2 regions of the Rhodoplanes azumiensis genome follow, and region 2 is predicted to be linked to the other one. Evidence: riboswitches for the same ligand, from Rfam matches in the RefSeq annotation. Region 2 holds a riboswitch; the other holds the start of a gene.
The links. A riboswitch is a leader RNA that binds a small molecule or an ion and turns the genes downstream of it on or off. The one in region 2 is predicted to bind thiamine pyrophosphate.
Positions count from the first base shown of each region.

Region 1: linked by a shared signal. The riboswitch ahead of thiC (phosphomethylpyrimidine synthase ThiC) and the one ahead of thiO (glycine oxidase ThiO) in region 2 are both predicted to bind thiamine pyrophosphate.

Region 1 covers NZ_JBHUIW010000030.1:8,445-16,233, reverse strand. The annotation lists gene ACFSOX_RS20580 (bifunctional diguanylate cyclase/phosphodiesterase) at 1-1,070, shown strand, start outside; gene ACFSOX_RS20575 (bifunctional diguanylate cyclase/phosphodiesterase) at 1,324-4,038, shown strand; TPP riboswitch at 4,067-4,246, shown strand; gene thiC (phosphomethylpyrimidine synthase ThiC) at 4,290-6,203, shown strand; gene ACFSOX_RS20565 (REP-associated tyrosine transposase) at 6,360-6,890, shown strand; gene ACFSOX_RS20560 (hypothetical protein) at 6,986-7,432, opposite strand; gene ACFSOX_RS20555 (hypothetical protein) at 7,474-7,752, opposite strand.
Region 2 covers NZ_JBHUIW010000001.1:269,821-277,609, forward strand. The annotation lists gene ACFSOX_RS01270 (thiamine phosphate synthase) at 1-96, opposite strand, end outside; gene thiG (thiazole synthase) at 188-1,006, opposite strand; gene thiS (sulfur carrier protein ThiS) at 1,008-1,262, opposite strand; gene thiO (glycine oxidase ThiO) at 1,283-2,482, opposite strand; TPP riboswitch at 2,473-2,570, opposite strand; gene ACFSOX_RS01290 (MFS transporter) at 2,664-3,890, opposite strand; gene ACFSOX_RS01295 (glutathionylspermidine synthase family protein) at 3,971-5,158, opposite strand; gene ACFSOX_RS01300 (hypothetical protein) at 5,161-5,556, opposite strand; gene ACFSOX_RS01305 (DUF350 domain-containing protein) at 5,581-5,985, opposite strand; gene kdsA (3-deoxy-8-phosphooctulonate synthase) at 6,034-6,918, opposite strand; gene ACFSOX_RS01315 (usg protein) at 7,391-7,660, opposite strand.

The sequences.
Region 1 (7,789 bases), on a different contig from region 2:
ACACGGTCGGCCGCATCGGCGGCGACGAGTTCGCCGTGATCCAGCTCGTCGACGGCCCGCCCCGCGCCGCGGCGGCGGCGCTGGCCGAGCGGCTGCTCCAGCGCGTCCGCGCCCCCTACGAGATCGACGGCAAGCGGATCGTCATCGGCATCTCGATCGGCATCGCGGTCGCCCCGAATGACGGCCGCACGTCGAGCGGCATCCTGCGCAACGCCGATCTCGCGCTCTACCGCGCCAAGACGGACGGCCGCGGCTGCTATCGCTTCTTCGCGCCCGCGATGGACACCGACGTGCGGCTGCAACGCGCCTTCGAGCTGCAGCTGCGCGAGGCGCTGCCGCGGCGGGAGTTCGAGCTGCACTACCAGCCCATCGTCGACCTCTCGACCTGCCGCCCCTGCGCCGTCGAGGCGCTGGTGCGCTGGCGCCATCCCGAGCACGGCCTGATCCCGCCCGACAAGTTCATCCCCGTCGCCGAGGAGATCGGCCTGATCGGTCCGCTCGGCGAATGGATCCTCGCCACCGCCTGCCGCACCGCCGCGGAGTGGCCGTCCGACATCCGCCTCGCCGTCAATCTCTCGGCCAAGCAGGTCGTCGGCGGCGATCTGGTCGAGGTCGTCCGCCGGGCGCTCGCCGACACCGGCCTTCCGGCCGGCCGTCTCGAGCTCGAGATCACCGAGTCGGTGCTGCTGCAGAAGGACCACGACAGCCTCGCGGTGCTGCACGGGCTCACGGCGCTCGGCGTCCACGTCGTGCTCGACGATTTCGGCACCGGCTACTCGTCGCTGAGCTATCTGCAGCTCTTCCCGTTCAGCAAGATCAAGATCGACCGCACCTTCGTGGCCGAGCTGACGACCCGGGCCGATTGCGCCGCGATCGTCTCCAGCGTGACGACGCTCGCCAGGGCGCTCGCGATGAGCACCACGGCGGAGGGCGTCGAGACCTGGGACCAGGTCGCGCTGCTGCGCGCCGCCGGCTGCCGGGAGGCCCAGGGCTGGCTGTTCGGGCGGCCGGTGCCGGCCGCCGCACTGTCGTTCGAGCCCACGGCCGCGTGCGCGCCCGCGGCGGCGTGACCGGCTGCCCCGCCGCGGTCCTCCGCACGCGCCGGCACGGCGCCGGAAACGGCCGAGGACCGATCGGCTCGTCGGCCTGGATTAACCGACTGGTAGCTCGGTCGTGATACGTCGTTGTTCCGAACGGCCGAACCACGCGTCCCTGGTCCCACACGGCCGGTGACCCGGTGGATCGCCGGCCGGCGGTCCGCCCGGTCCGGCTCGCAGCGACGGACAGGTCTCGACGTCAGGAACGCCCAGGCGCCCATCCGCCATGCCGTCAGCTTCGCCACATCGTCATTGGGCTTCGTTCGGCACCCTCATCGCCGTGACCGCCTCGGTGATCGCGGCCTCGGCCCTGGCGATCGGGGTCGCGGTCTGGCAGCTCCGTTCCGACGCCATCGCTTCGGCAAACGAGGACTCGGCCAATCTGGCGACCGTGCTGGCCGATCAGATCAACCGCGTCGTCCAGCCGATCGACGCGGCCCTGGTCGACCTCGCACGCCACCGGCTGACGGCCGAGCAGGTGCGCGACATGCTCGGCACCGCCCGGGTCCACGACGATCTGCGCGAGCGGCTGGCCGGCCTGCCGCAGGCGACCGCCATCGTGATCGCCGACGCGACGGGCGAGCTCGTCAACTGGTCGCTCGACTGGCCGGTACGGCCGCTGAACTTTCGCGGCCGCCCCTTCCATCAGGACTTTCTCGGCACGACCGACGACGCACTGCGCGTGAGCGGGCCGCTCCACAGCCGCATCAGCAGCACCCACGTCGTCCTGTTCAGCCGCCGTATCGCGGCACCGGACGGCACCCTCGGCGGCGTGGTCGCCATGGGCGTCCCGATCGACTACTTCCGCAACGTCTACGACTCGATCGCACCGCTCGCGGCACGCTCCTTCGCGTTGCTGCGTTCCGACGGAACCGTTCTGGCGCGCTTCCCGACCGAGCTCGAGCCGAGCGGGACGCCGATCCACGACCTGAGCTGGTTCGCGGCGGCGGCGCGGGGCGGCGGCTTCTACACGACCCGCGACCCGCAGACCGGCGAGACGCGACTCGTCGCGGTCCGCCCGGTCCCGGGGCACCCGCTGTTCGTCAATGTCGCCATCACCGAGAGTGCGGCCCTCGCCACCTGGGAGCATCGGGCGCTGTGGATCGGCCTCGGCACCCTGCTCGGCTTCCTGTGCTGCGCCGCGCTGCTCAGCGGCCTGGTGCGCAAGTCGCGCCGGCTCGAACAGACGTCCAGCCAGCTCGACGCCGCCCTCAACAACATGTCCCACGGGCTGTGCATGTTCGACCGCGACGGCCGGCTGATCCTGCACAATGCCCGCTACCGCCAGATGTACGGCCTCGCCGCCGACGCGGTGCGCCCGGGCACCTCGCTGCGCGAGCTGCTGCGGCTGCGCACCGAGGCCGGAACGGTGTGCGCCGATCCGGAGTCCTACCTGGCGGAGCTGACCGGCGCGATCTCGCGCGACACCGCCACCCACGTGATGACGCGCCTCGGCGACGGCCGGGTCATCGCCGTGCTCAACGACCCGACCGGCGACGGCGGCTGGATCTCGGTGCACGAGGACATCACCGAGCGCACCCAGGCCGAGCAGCGCATCGCCCACATGGCGCGGCACGACGCGCTGACCGACCTCGCCAATCGCCTGCTGTTCCGCGAGCGGATGGACGAGGCGATCGCCCGCCTGGGCCGCACCGGCAAGAGCTTCGCGGTGCTGATCTTCGACATCGACCTGTTCAAGTCGGTCAACGACTCGCTCGGCCATTCGGGCGGAGACGCGCTGCTCGAGGCCGTGGCCGAGCGCCTGCGCCGCACCGCCTCGCCGGACGACACGCTCGGCCGCATCGGCGGCGACGAGTTCGCCGTCATCCAGCACTGCCACGACGACCCGCGCGGCGAGACCGGCGCGCGGGCCGAACGGCTGCTCGACGAGCTGCGCGCCCCCTACGAGATCGAGGGCAAGCGGATCGTCATCGGCATCTCGATCGGCGTCGCCATCGCCCCCGACGACGGCACCGAGCCCAGCCAGATCCTGCGCAACGCCGATCTGGCGCTCTACCGCGCCAAGGGCGACGGCCGCGGCTGCTACCGCTTCTTCGAGCCGGCCATGGACGCCGACGCACAGCTCCAGCGCGAGTTCGAGTTCGAGCTGCGCGAGGCGCTGGTGCGCAAGGAGTTCGAGATCCACTTCCAGCCGATCGTCGACATCGCCACCTGCCGGCCGTGCGCCGTCGAGGCGCTGGTGCGCTGGCGCCATCCCGACCACGGCCTGATCCCGCCCGACAAGTTCATCCCCGTCGCCGAGGAGATCGGCCTGATCATCCCGCTCGGCGAATGGATCCTCGACACCGCCTGCCGCATCGCCGCGGCGTGGCCCGCCGACGTGCGCCTCGCCGTCAACCTCTCGGCCGTGCAGTTCCGCTCCGGCAACCTGGTCGAGGTGGTGCGCGACGCGCTCGCCCGCAGTGGCCTGCCGGCGGCGCGGCTGGAACTGGAGATCACCGAGTCGGTGCTGCTGCAGAAGGACCACGGCGGCCTCGCCGTGCTGCACGACCTCGCCGCGCTCGGCGTCCACATCGTTCTCGACGACTTCGGCACCGGCTACTCGTCGCTGAGCTACCTGCAGCTCTTCCCGTTCAGCAAGATCAAGATCGACAAGTCGTTCGTCGCCGACCTGCCGACCCGCTCCGACTGCGCCGCGATCGTCTGCACGGTCGTGAACCTCGCCAAGGCGCTCGACATGGGCACCACGGCGGAGGGCGTCGAGACCGTCGAGCAGCTGGAGCTGCTGCGCGCCGCCGGCTGCCGCGAGGCGCAGGGCTGGCTGTTCGGCCGGCCGGGCGTCGCGGGCGCGCTCGTGCTCGACCAGCCGCTCGCCGCCCCGCGCGCTCCGGCTTCCGCCCCCGCGGTCGGGCGGCGTGGCGCCGAGAGCGACGCCGGTGGCCGGCTGCCGACCCGGCGCGTCGTCGGACCGTCGCATTGACAGGTCTCCGTTCTGCCGTACATTGAGACTTCGTTCCGAGGGGTGCTCCGGAAGGAGCTGAGAGACCGTCGGCCGCGCAGTCCCGCCGTCGCTCCGGAGCCGATCACACGCTCGATCGCTCCGGTTCCGGTGATCCGCAAGGCACCACGGAAACCCTTTGAACCTGATCCGGGTCATGCCGGCGAAGGGACAGGGACCATTCCCATACCGACGCATGCTGTTGCCGGACACCCATTCACGGGAGGCTCCGAATGAACAAGCACACCCCCAAAGACGCGCTCGCCGTTCCGACCGTCACGACCGGGCCGATCGCCGGCTCGCGCAAGGCCTACACGACGCCCGATGCCGCGCCCGACCTGAAGGTGCCGCTGCGCGAGATCGTGCTGAGCGACGCCGCCGGCGAGCCGCCCGTGCCGGTCTACGACGCCTCCGGCCCCTACACGGATCCGACCGCCACCATCGACGTGGAGAAGGGCCTGCCGCGCCATCGCACCGCCTGGGTGAGCGAGCGCGGCGGCGTCGAGACCTATCAGGGCCGTCCGATCAAGCCGGTCGACAACGGCAACGTCACGGGCGCCCATCTGGCCCGCTCCTTCCCGACCGTGCATGCTCCCCTGAGAGCGCTCGAAGGCAAGCCCGTCACCCAGTACGAATGGGCAAAAGCCGGCGTGATCACCAAGGAGATGATCTACGTCGCCGAGCGCGAGAACCTGGGGCGCAAGCGGATGCTCGATCGCGCCGCGAGCGCGCTCGCCGACGGCGAGAGCTTCGGCGCGTCGCTGCCGGCCTTCGTGACGCCGGAGTTCGTGAGGAGCGAAATTGCCCGGGGCCGCGCCATCATCCCGGCCAACGTCAACCACGCCGAGCTCGAGCCGATGATCATCGGCCGCAACTTCCTCACCAAGATCAACGCGAACATCGGCAACTCCGCCGTGACCTCGTCGGTCGAGGAGGAGATCGACAAGATGGTGTGGGCGATCCGCTGGGGCGCCGACACCGTGATGGATCTCTCCACCGGCCGCAACATCCACAACACGCGCGAGTGGATCATCCGCAACGCGCCCGTGCCGATCGGCACGGTGCCGATCTATCAGGCGCTCGAGAAGGTCGACGGCGATCCGGTCAAGCTCGACTGGGAGGTCTACAAGGACACGCTGATCGAACAGTGCGAGCAGGGCGTCGACTACTTCACCATCCACGCCGGCGTGCGGCTCGCCTATGTGCCGCTCACCGCCAGCCGCGTCACCGGCATCGTCTCGCGCGGCGGCTCGATCATGGCGAAGTGGTGCCTGGCGCATCACCGCGAGTCGTTCCTCTACGAGCGGTTCGAGGAGATCTGCGAGATCATGCGGCGCTACGACGTGTCGTTCTCGCTCGGTGACGGCCTGCGTCCGGGCTCGATCGCCGACGCCAACGACCGCGCCCAGTTCGCGGAACTCGAGACGCTGGGCGAATTGACCAAGATCGCCTGGGCGAAGGGCTGCCAAGTGATGATCGAGGGCCCCGGCCACGTGCCGATGCACAAGATCAAGATCAACATGGACAAGCAGCTGAAGGAGTGCGGCGAGGCGCCGTTCTACACGCTAGGCCCGCTGACGACCGACATCGCGCCGGGCTACGACCACATCACGTCGGGCATCGGCGCCGCCATGATCGGCTGGTTCGGCTGCGCCATGCTGTGCTACGTGACGCCGAAGGAACACCTGGGACTCCCCGACCGCGACGACGTGAAGACCGGCGTGATCACCTACAAGATCGCGGCGCACGCCGCCGATCTGGCGAAGGGCCACCCGGCCGCGCAGATCCGCGACGACGCGCTGTCGCGCGCCCGCTTCGAGTTCCGCTGGGAGGATCAGTTCAACCTCGGCCTCGACCCCGACACGGCGCGCGGCTTCCACGACGAGACGCTGCCCAAGGAGGCCCACAAGGTCGCGCATTTCTGCTCGATGTGCGGGCCGAAATTCTGCTCGATGAAGATCACGCAGGACGTGCGGGACTACGCGGCCGGGCTCGGCGACAACGAGAAGGCGGCGCTCTATCCGGTCGACACGGCGCAGGCCGACGCCGCCGCCGGCATGAAGCAGATGTCGGACAAGTTCCTGAAGATGGGCGGCCAGGTCTATGTCGAGGCCGACGCCGTCAAGGACAGCAACAAGGCGCTGTGAGGGAAAGAAGCGACATCGTGTGGGATCGTGTAGCGTGGGCAAAGGTGCGCCGCAGGCCCGCCGTGCCCACGCGGTCGACCGGCACGAACAGACGTCGGGTGGACAAAGCCGCGAAAGCGGCGTGCCCACGCGGGCTCGGACGAGAAGGCTCCGGCGATGTCGCGCTATCGCCGCATGACGATCGACGGCGGGATCTTCTTCTTCACGGTCGTGCTCGCCGACCGATCGAGCACGCTCCTCGTCGACCACATCGCCCGGCTGCGCCGCATCCACGAGTCGGTGAGAAAGCGCCTTCCTTTCGAGGTCGTCGCCGTCTGCGTGCTGCCCGACCACATTCACGTGATCTGGGCCTTACCCGTACACGACTCGAACTATTCGCTCCGTTGGAGCCTCATCAAGAGCGGCTTCTCGCGCGGGCTGGTGGTCGACACGGTGCGCTCGCCGAGCAAGGCCAGGAAGCGCGAGCGAGGCGTTTGGCAACGCCGATATTGGGAGCACACGATCCGCGACGACGCCGATCTCGCGCGGCATGTCGATTACATCCATTTCAATCCCGTGAGACACGGCCACGTGTCCCGCGTCGTCGATTGGCCGTACAGCAGCTTCCACCGCTATGTGCGCGACGGCATTCTCGCGTCGGATTGGGCCGGCGACGCGCTGGACCTCGGCGGGCAATTCGGTGAATGATCCGCGTGGGCACGGCGCTCCGCGCCTTTGCCCACCCTACAGGTACTGACAGTTCTCTAGCCGCCACATTGGGGCCGTGTTGCTCGCCAGCCCCCCTACTTCAGCGACAGCGCCATGCCGCTGAGGTCGAGATTGGCGATCAGGCCGACCTGGCGGCCTTGAAGCTCGAGGACGGCGCCCTTCTGGTTGCGCAGCACGATCGCCTGGGCGCCCGGGCCGAGCGCCCCGCCGGCCCCGGCCGCGCCGTAGACGCCGGCGACGTCGGAGGGCCGCGCGATGTTGCTCACCCGGCCGTAGAGGTTCGCCTTGGAGGCGCCGAAGACGAGGCCGGCCGACAGGCCGCCGATCGAGAGCCGGTACTTCTTGCCCTGGAAGGTCAGCGTGCCGCTGCCGCCGGAGCCGCCGATCACCCAGCCGCCCTTGTAGATGGTGAGCGACACGGAGCCGCTGTCGGCCTGCGCGGCCGAGCCGGCGGCCAGCATCCCGGCGGCGACCACGGCGGCGGCGACGGACGCGGCCCGGACTCGCGAAGCGATCGACATGTAGGTGCTCTCCCATGGGGCGATGTCGCCCGATTTCCGAATCAGCCGGCGCGGACTCTCCGCCACGACTGCGGCGGCACCGCGGTGAGGGACGTGGAGACGGACGCGGTGAGGGACGCGGAGACGGCCGCCGGACCGTGGATCTTCGCGAGCATGCGCCGACCCGGCACGGCGACGGCTGCGGCCGGAGCGCCGTCGAGCACGACGGCCCTGTCGACTATCTGCACGACAGCCGTCTTCACCACATGCACGGCGATCACGTCGGCGATCTGGTCGACGGCCGGCTGCACCATCGGCACGGCGACCCCTGCGACGATCACGGCCGACGGGAGACGGCGTGCCCCCACAATTCGTCGA
Region 2 (7,789 bases):
CCGCGCCGCCTGCCGCCGGTCGGTGACCAGCAGTAGTGGCGCCGGCAGCCGGCCGAAACACTCCAGCGCCGTCATGGCGGGGCTCGTCCCGGCCATCCACGTCCTTCCTGCCCCGACGCGCGGCCGACGATCGCGGATGGCCGGCAATAGGCCGGCCATGACGAGCGACGGCCGTGTGTCGAACGCCTCACGTTCCGACCAGGCCGAGCTGCGGGCTCGACGGCTCGGCGTAGCGTTTCCGCGGGATGCGCCCGGCGCGCGACGCCAGCCGCCCCGCCTCGACGCCGGCCCGCATGGCGGCGGCCATCCGGACCGGGTCGTTCGCCTTCGACACCGCCGTGTTGAGCAGCACGGCCGCGCAGCCGAGCTCCATGGCGAGCGCCGCCTCCGACGCCGTGCCGATGCCGGCGTCGAGCACCACCGGCACGGGCGAGCGGGCGCAGATCGTCTCGATCATCACCGGGTTGCAGATGCCGAGCCCGGAGCCGATCGGCGCCCCGAGCGGCATCACGGCCGCGGCGCCCACATCGGCGAGCTTGCGGCAGGTGATCGGGTCGTCGTTGCAGTACGGCAGAACCGTGAAGCCGGCGGCGACCAGCGTCTCGGTCGCTCGCAGGAGTTCCTCCACGTCGGGATAGAGGAGCTCACGGTCGCCGATGACCTCGAGCTTGATCCAGTCGGTGCCGAGCGCCTCGCGGGCCAGCTCGGCGGTCAGCACGGCGTCGCGGGCCGTCTGGCACCCGGCCGTGTTGGGCAGGAAATGCGCCTTGTCGCCGATCAGGTCGACCAGGCTCTCCTCCTCGCCGGCGAGGCTGATCCTTCGGATCGCCGCCGTCACCATTTCGGTGCCGCTCGCCGCGACGGCGTCGAGCATCACGGTGCGGTTCGGATAGCCGGCCGTGCCGAGGAACAGGCGCGACGTGAAGGTCCGCCCGGCGATCACCAGCGGGTCGGCAACCTTGGTCTCCGGGATCTCGGCCTCTCGGGTCTTCGTGTCGATGCTCATGTCAGCCTCCGGGCCTCGCCCGCACGATCTCGACGGCGTCGCCGCTCGCGAGCGCCGCGGTAGCCCAGGCGGCGCGCGGCACCACCCGTCCGTTGACGGCGACCGCGATGCCGCGGGTGCCGGTGGCGATGTCCTTCTCGGCCAGCAGTGCCGCGATCGTCGTCGCGGTGCGCGGCTCGGCGGCGCCGTTCACTGTGATGGTGTCCCTCGGATTGGTCTCTTCGGCGCCGTAGGACGCTGTTGCTGTATCGGCCATGTCTCTGTTCCTCGTGCGGGTCAGGCCGCGGCCTTGGTCGAAAACCGCTCCATGCCGAACGCGGCGATGGCCGGATCGGTCCCCTCGCCCGCCACCAGCCGCGCGACGGCGTCGGCCGTCACCGGGGCCAGCAGAATGCCGTTGCGATGGTGGCCGGTGGCGTAGACGAGCCCCGGCACCTCGGAGGCGCCGAGGATCGGCGCGTCGTCGCGGCTGCCCGGCCGATGGCCGACGACCGTGTCGACGATCGGCAGCTCCTCGATCGCCGGCAGCACCCGCCACGCCGCCTCCAGCAACGCGAAGAGGCCGCCGGCCGTGATCGCCGTGTCGAACCCCTTCTCCTCGACGGTCGCGCCGAGGATCAGATGGCCGTCGCGCCGCGGCACCAGATAGCAGCCCGGCGCCCACAGAACGTGAGTCAGCAGCGGCGCCGCCGCATCCATCGTCAGGACGATCACCTGCCCCTTGATCGGCCGCACCGGCGGGCGGGCGGCGGGAGGCACGCCCTCGATGCCGCGCGACCAGGCCCCGGCGGCCAGCACCACGGTGCCGGCGGCAACGCGGGTGCCGTCGGTCAGCTCCACCCCGGTGGCACGGCCGTTCTCGACGACGATGCGCACGACCGCGGTGTGCGGCCGCAGCGTCACGCCCGCGCGCTCGGCGGCCCGAACGAGCGCGGTGGTGAGCGACCGGGTCGCGACCTGATGGTCCTCGGGGCTGAACACGGCTCCGCTGATCCCGGCCGCGAGATGCGGCTCGCGCCGGCGCGCCTCCGCCGGCGTCAGCCAGTCGAGGGTCAGGCCGAGGCTCGTCTGGAATGCGTGATGATGCAGGAGACGGGCGCGCTCGTCGGCGGTCGGCGCCACCACCAAGGTGCCTTCGGTGCGCAGCTCGACGTCGATGCCGGTCGTCTCCAGAAGCTCGGCCGCGAAGCCGGGCCACAGGGCTTGCGCGTGCCGACCGAGCCTGACCAGCGCCTCCTCGCCGGGCTCCGCCTCGGCGCAGGCGGCCAACATGCCGCCGGCGACCCAGCTCGCCGCGGCGCCGAGGGCGCCCTTGTCGAGCACCGTGACGGCGAGGCCGCGCTGCGCCAGTCGCCAGGCGATGCCCAGGCCGCAAACCCCGGCCCCGATGATCACGACATCGGGCACGCGCGCCTGCGCGCCGTCATGCACCGGCGCGGCGGTGGACTCGGAATACGGACGTGACTCTGCTGCCATCGGCGGCTCCCTTCGCTGGCATGACCCAGACAGGTTCAGTGGGTGTGATCTCAGCCGCGCACCGGCGCGGCACCCCAGGCCGTGAGGGAATGATGGACGATCCGGGCCGCCGCCGCAAGAGCGGAGCGGCAAGGCGCGATCGCGATGGGTCGCACAAGCGCGACCTGGGAACGTCCGACGATCAGGTCTCGCGTGGGCCGGCCGGCTGCGGCTTCGCCGGCCGCCGTAAGTATACGGCGCACATCAATCCGGTGCCGAGCAGCATCAGACCGGCAATCGTGCTGGTGGCGGACACGCCGACATGATCGAAGCCGGTGCGATAGACGACCGGGCCGAGCGCCTGGCCGAGGAAGAACGAGCACCCGTGCATGGCGACCGCGGTGCCGCGTGCCGACGGCGCGAGCTCGGTCACATAGACCTGGATGACGCCGTGCAGCGAGTAGAAGCCGAGCCCTATCACCATGAAGATCATGAACTCGACCGGCCAGGCGAAGCCGAGCGTCACCGCGGCGAGGCCGATCGCCATCAGGGCGCCGCCGCCGCGCATCAGGCCGCGCTCGCCGAGCCGGCGCAGCAGCACCGAGATCAGGCCCGAATAGAGAAACCCGCCGACCGCGAAGCCGGCGATCACCACGCCGGCGATCGCGGCGCGCCCCTCGCCGCGTCCCGCGAGCAGCGCCGCGACGAACGGGAACAGCCCGTGCAGGAACGTGCCCTCCAGGAACACGGCCAGGAAGCAGATCTTCGCCAGCGGATTCCGGAACACGGCGCGATAGCCGCGCACGATGGTCGTCATCTCGAAGCGGCTGCGCACATCGATCGCGAGCCCGCGAAAGCCGATCTGCACGGCGGCGAGGGCGACGACCGCGATCGCGGCGACCAGCGCGAAGACGCCGCGCCAGCCGACCGTGTCGGCGATCAGCCCGGCGAGCGGCGAACCGAGCACGTTGCCCGCCATCGCCGCGGCGAGCAGCCGACTGAAGGCGATCTGGCGCTTGGCGACCGGCACCAGATCGCCGCCGATCGCGAGCGCGATCGGGAAGATGCCGCCCGACACCATGCCGACCAGCACGCGCGAGCCGAACAACGTCGGAAAGTCCGGCGCCAAGGCGCCGAGGAAGCCGGCGAAGATGCTGAGCACCAGGCAGAGCTTCAGCACCAGAACCTTGCCGACCGTGTCCCCGAGGCTGCCGAGCACCGGCTGGGCGAGCGCATAGGGCAGCGCATAGGCGGTGGAGAGCAGCGCGACCGTGCGCACGTCCATCTGCAGGCCGGTGGCGATCTGCGGGATCACCGGATCGATGGCGCGCATGAACAGGCTGGTCGAGAACAGCGCCAGCGCGACCACCGCCAGCACCCGTCCGGTCCCCGGCGGGTCGGCACTGTCGTCGCGGGCGGGAGAGCTCATGCGCGGTGTTGTACAGCACCGCATCGCCGCGACAAGATCGCGGCGCGCCGGCATGGCCGCACCGCCGTCAGGCAGGATCGTCAGGGCAGGATCGCGTGCGGCAGGAAGCGCGACGTGTTCTTGGTGATCGGCGAGGCGTCCTCGCGGATCGACAGGCCGCAGGCTGCGCCGTTCACGATCCACGAGCCGAGCACCGGATAGCCGCCCGCCGTGCGCGGCAGCACGGCGACGGCCTGCCGCACGAATCCCTCGGCGCCGTAAGGACCGCTGTCGGAGTCGAGCACCTCGCCGCCCACCACCATGGCGACATTGGCGCCCTCGCGCGAGTAGAGCGGCTTTCGCACGTAGGACTCGCCGAGCTGTCCCGCCTCCGGATCCTCCTCGAAATAGGCGGGCAGCAGGTTCGGATGGTTCGGCGCCATCGACCAGAGAAGCGGCAGAATCCCTTTCGACGACAGGATCGCCTTCCAGGGCGGCTCGATCCAGCGCGTCGACGCGCCCGGCAGATAGCGCCCGAACGGCTCGCGGAACATCCACTCCCAGGGATAGAGCTTGAAGGCGAGCGCCATCGGACGGTCCTGCTCGTCGACGAAATCGCCGTTGCGCTTGCGGCCGATGCGGTCCATCGCGATCATCACGGTGTCGAGGCCGGCCTGCCGGGCCGTGTCCTCGAGATAGGCGAGCGTGCCGAGATCCTCGGCGCTCTCCAGCGCGCCGGCGAGATGCACGGTGCCGACCGGCTCGCCCAGCCCGCGCCCCACCTGCTCCGCGACGGCGCGCCAGCCGGCGATCAGCGTCTCGTGGACGGAGTTGAACTGGTCGCTGCCGGCCGGGACGATCTGGCGCGCGATCGCCTCCTCCAGCCACAACCACTGGAACACGCCGGTCTCGTAGAGCGCCGTCGGCGTGTCGGCGTTGTATTCGAGCAGCTTCGCCGGCCCGGTGCCGTCGTAGCAGAGGTCGAAGCGGCCGTAGAGCGAGGGGTCGCCGCGCTTGAAGCTCGCCGCGATGTAGGTCCAATAGGTTTCCGGGATCTTCAGGAGCGTCAGGATCCGCTCGTCGCCGACCGCGCGGGCGACCAGCTCGCGGCACATCGCGTCGAGCTCGGCGGTCGGCGCCTCGATGTCGCGCTCGATCTGATCGAGCGTGAAGCCGTAATAGGCCGTCTCGTCCCAGTAGGGCGCGCCGTCGATGGTGTGGAACGCGAAGCCGTGCGTCTCGGCGATCGCGCGCCAGTCGTCGCGCTCCGGGCAGGCGATGCGCTGCACGCTCAGCCTCCCGACGACACGGCGCGGGCGAAGGAGCCGAAGCCGCTGCGCAACGTGGAGCCAATTCCCGAAGACGACGACGCGGTCGACGAGGCCGTGCCGCTCGCCGCCTTGGCGACCACCGGCCCGGTCCGGCTCGAGGACGACGACGAGCCGCCGTGCCACCACGACGAGCCGCTGCTCCAGCGTCCCGACGAGCCGGAAGAGCCGCGCGGGGCGCAGTTCTGCTGCTGCACCGGGGCCGCAGCGGCGGCGCCGGGCGCCAGCGGCGCGTGCAACGCTGCCTGCTCGGGGGTGTCCGGCGGCCGGCAGTCGCGGCCCGGCATCAGCATGTAGGCGGTGCCGCCGACGCCGAGCGCCGACATCAGCACCAGCCCGACCTGGGTGGAGCGTTTCATGTCCTCGGCCCTTTCGGCCCGCGCTCAGTAGGACATCGCGGCGGCATTGAGCGCGCCGGCGGCGAGCGAGGCGAGGCCGAGCCAGATCGCCGGCGCGAGCTGGCCGGCGGCGATGCGGTTCGACAGGTCCGGCACCGGGAGGCGCACCAGGAAATAGACGCCGATCTGGACGGCGAGCGCGATCAGGCTCCACACGGCGCAGTCGAGGATCGAGGCGGCGTGCGCGATGGCGCTGGCGACCGGCAGGGCGAAGCCGAGCAGCGCCAGCCCGAGCGACACGGCGGCTCCCGGCACATTCTTGGCGATCAGCGCGAACTCGTCGTGATGCGTGACGCGCGTGTAGATCAAGAGGTAGAGGATCGAGGCGATCAGCGCCGTGCACAGATAAGCCAGAAAGGCCGGCAGCCCGGCGAGCGATTGCAGCAGCATGGCGTCTCCCCCGTGTCACCACTAGGTTGCGACGCCGCGCCCGCAGGTTCAATCATCCGGTTCGGCGAGGTGGTGCTTGGCGAGCCGGTCGAAGGCGACGAGGGTGCGCAGCAGCCCCTCGAGGTCGGCGAGCGGCACCATGTTGGGGCCGTCGGAGGGCGCCCGGTCCGGGTCCGGATGCGTCTCGATGAACACGCCGGCGACCCCGACCGCCACGGCGGCGCGCGCCAGCACCGGCACGAAGGCGCGGTCTCCCCCGGACGACGTCCCCTGCCCGCCCGGCTGCTGCACCGAATGGGTGGCATCGAAGATCACGGGCGCGCCGGTGCGGGCCAGGATCGGCAGCGCCCGCATGTCGGAGACCAGCGTGTTGTAGCCGAACGAGGCGCCGCGCTCGGTCACCAGCACGTTCGCGTTCCCGGCGCCCGTCACCTTGGCGACGACGTTCGCCATGTCCCAAGGCGCCAGGAACTGGCCCTTCTTGACGTTGACGATGCGGCCGGTCTTCGCCGCGGCGACCAGCAGATCGGTCTGCCGGCACAGGAACGCCGGGATCTGCAGGATGTCGACCACCTCGGCGACCGGCGCGCACTGGCCGGCGTCGTGCACGTCGGTGAGCACGGGGAGACCCAGCGTCTCGCGGATCTCGGCGAAGACGGGCAGCGCGGCGTCGAGCCCGACCCCGCGGGCGCCGCTCAGGCTGGTGCGGTTCGCCTTGTCGAACGACGCCTTGAACACCACGGCGATCCCGGCCTTGGCGGCGCTCTCCTTGACGGCCGCGGCGGTCTCGAGCGCGTGGGCGCGGCTCTCCATCTGGCACGGGCCGGCGATCAGCGCGAGCGGCAGCACATTGCCGAACCGGACCGGGTTTTGGGACGGTCCGACCACGACGACGGGCGACGGAGCGGGCGAGTGAGCAGGCGTGACGGGCATGGTCATGGCGCGCGGACCATGGCGCCCGTTGTCGGCCGGGTCAACGGCGGGCCGGCCGGAGCCGCCCGTATCCCGGGCTTCGTTTTCGAGCCTGGGCAAGAATCGACGGGTCGCGCCGAGGTGGGAGTCGTCTCATGACGAATCGCCCGTCCAAGGCCGGCGCGAGCCGGCGCGGGGCCGGTCAGCTTCCGCCGCGCCGCCCCTCGGGCTCCAGCCGGCGCGCCGCGTGGACCCGATGGACGTAGCCGGAGTGAGAGAGAGAGAGAGTGTGTGTGTGTGACAGCAGGTCGACCGGATCGTCGGGCGGCTGGCCGGCGCCCCGCCGCCCCGGCATGCCGGGCCCCCGAACTCCCTCGCCCGTCCAGGCCTGACGCCGAGTCTTGCCCAGACATGCAGCGAAACCCGGGCGACGCGACGGCGATCGACGGCGCGGGCACGCATGCGTGCCCGCCCTCCGAGCCGGTCCCCACCCTCAGTTGAGAGTAAAAATCCCGTCCACGGCCTTGATTTCGGCGGGCTTGATCAGGCGCGAGTGCGCGACCGTGACCGAGTGGAGCGGGCCCTCCAGCTTCTCCCGCCAGAAGCCGAGGAACTTGTTCAGCTCCGGGAAATGCGGGTGAAGATCGTAGTCCTGCCACAGGTAGGTCTGCAGCAGCCAGGGATGATCCGGCCGCCGATAGAGAATGTGCGCGGTCGTCAGGCCGTAGCCGTGAAGTTGCTGCAAGAAGTCCTTAGAGGCCATAGTGTCCCCCGTCCGATCGACACGGAAATCTTCCAACGCCACCTCCGATCATTGCAAGCTCATTTGGTAAACAAAGTGTTCACAGGTCGGGCGTAGCAGCCTCTGCGGGACAGTGCTACCAAACCTCTA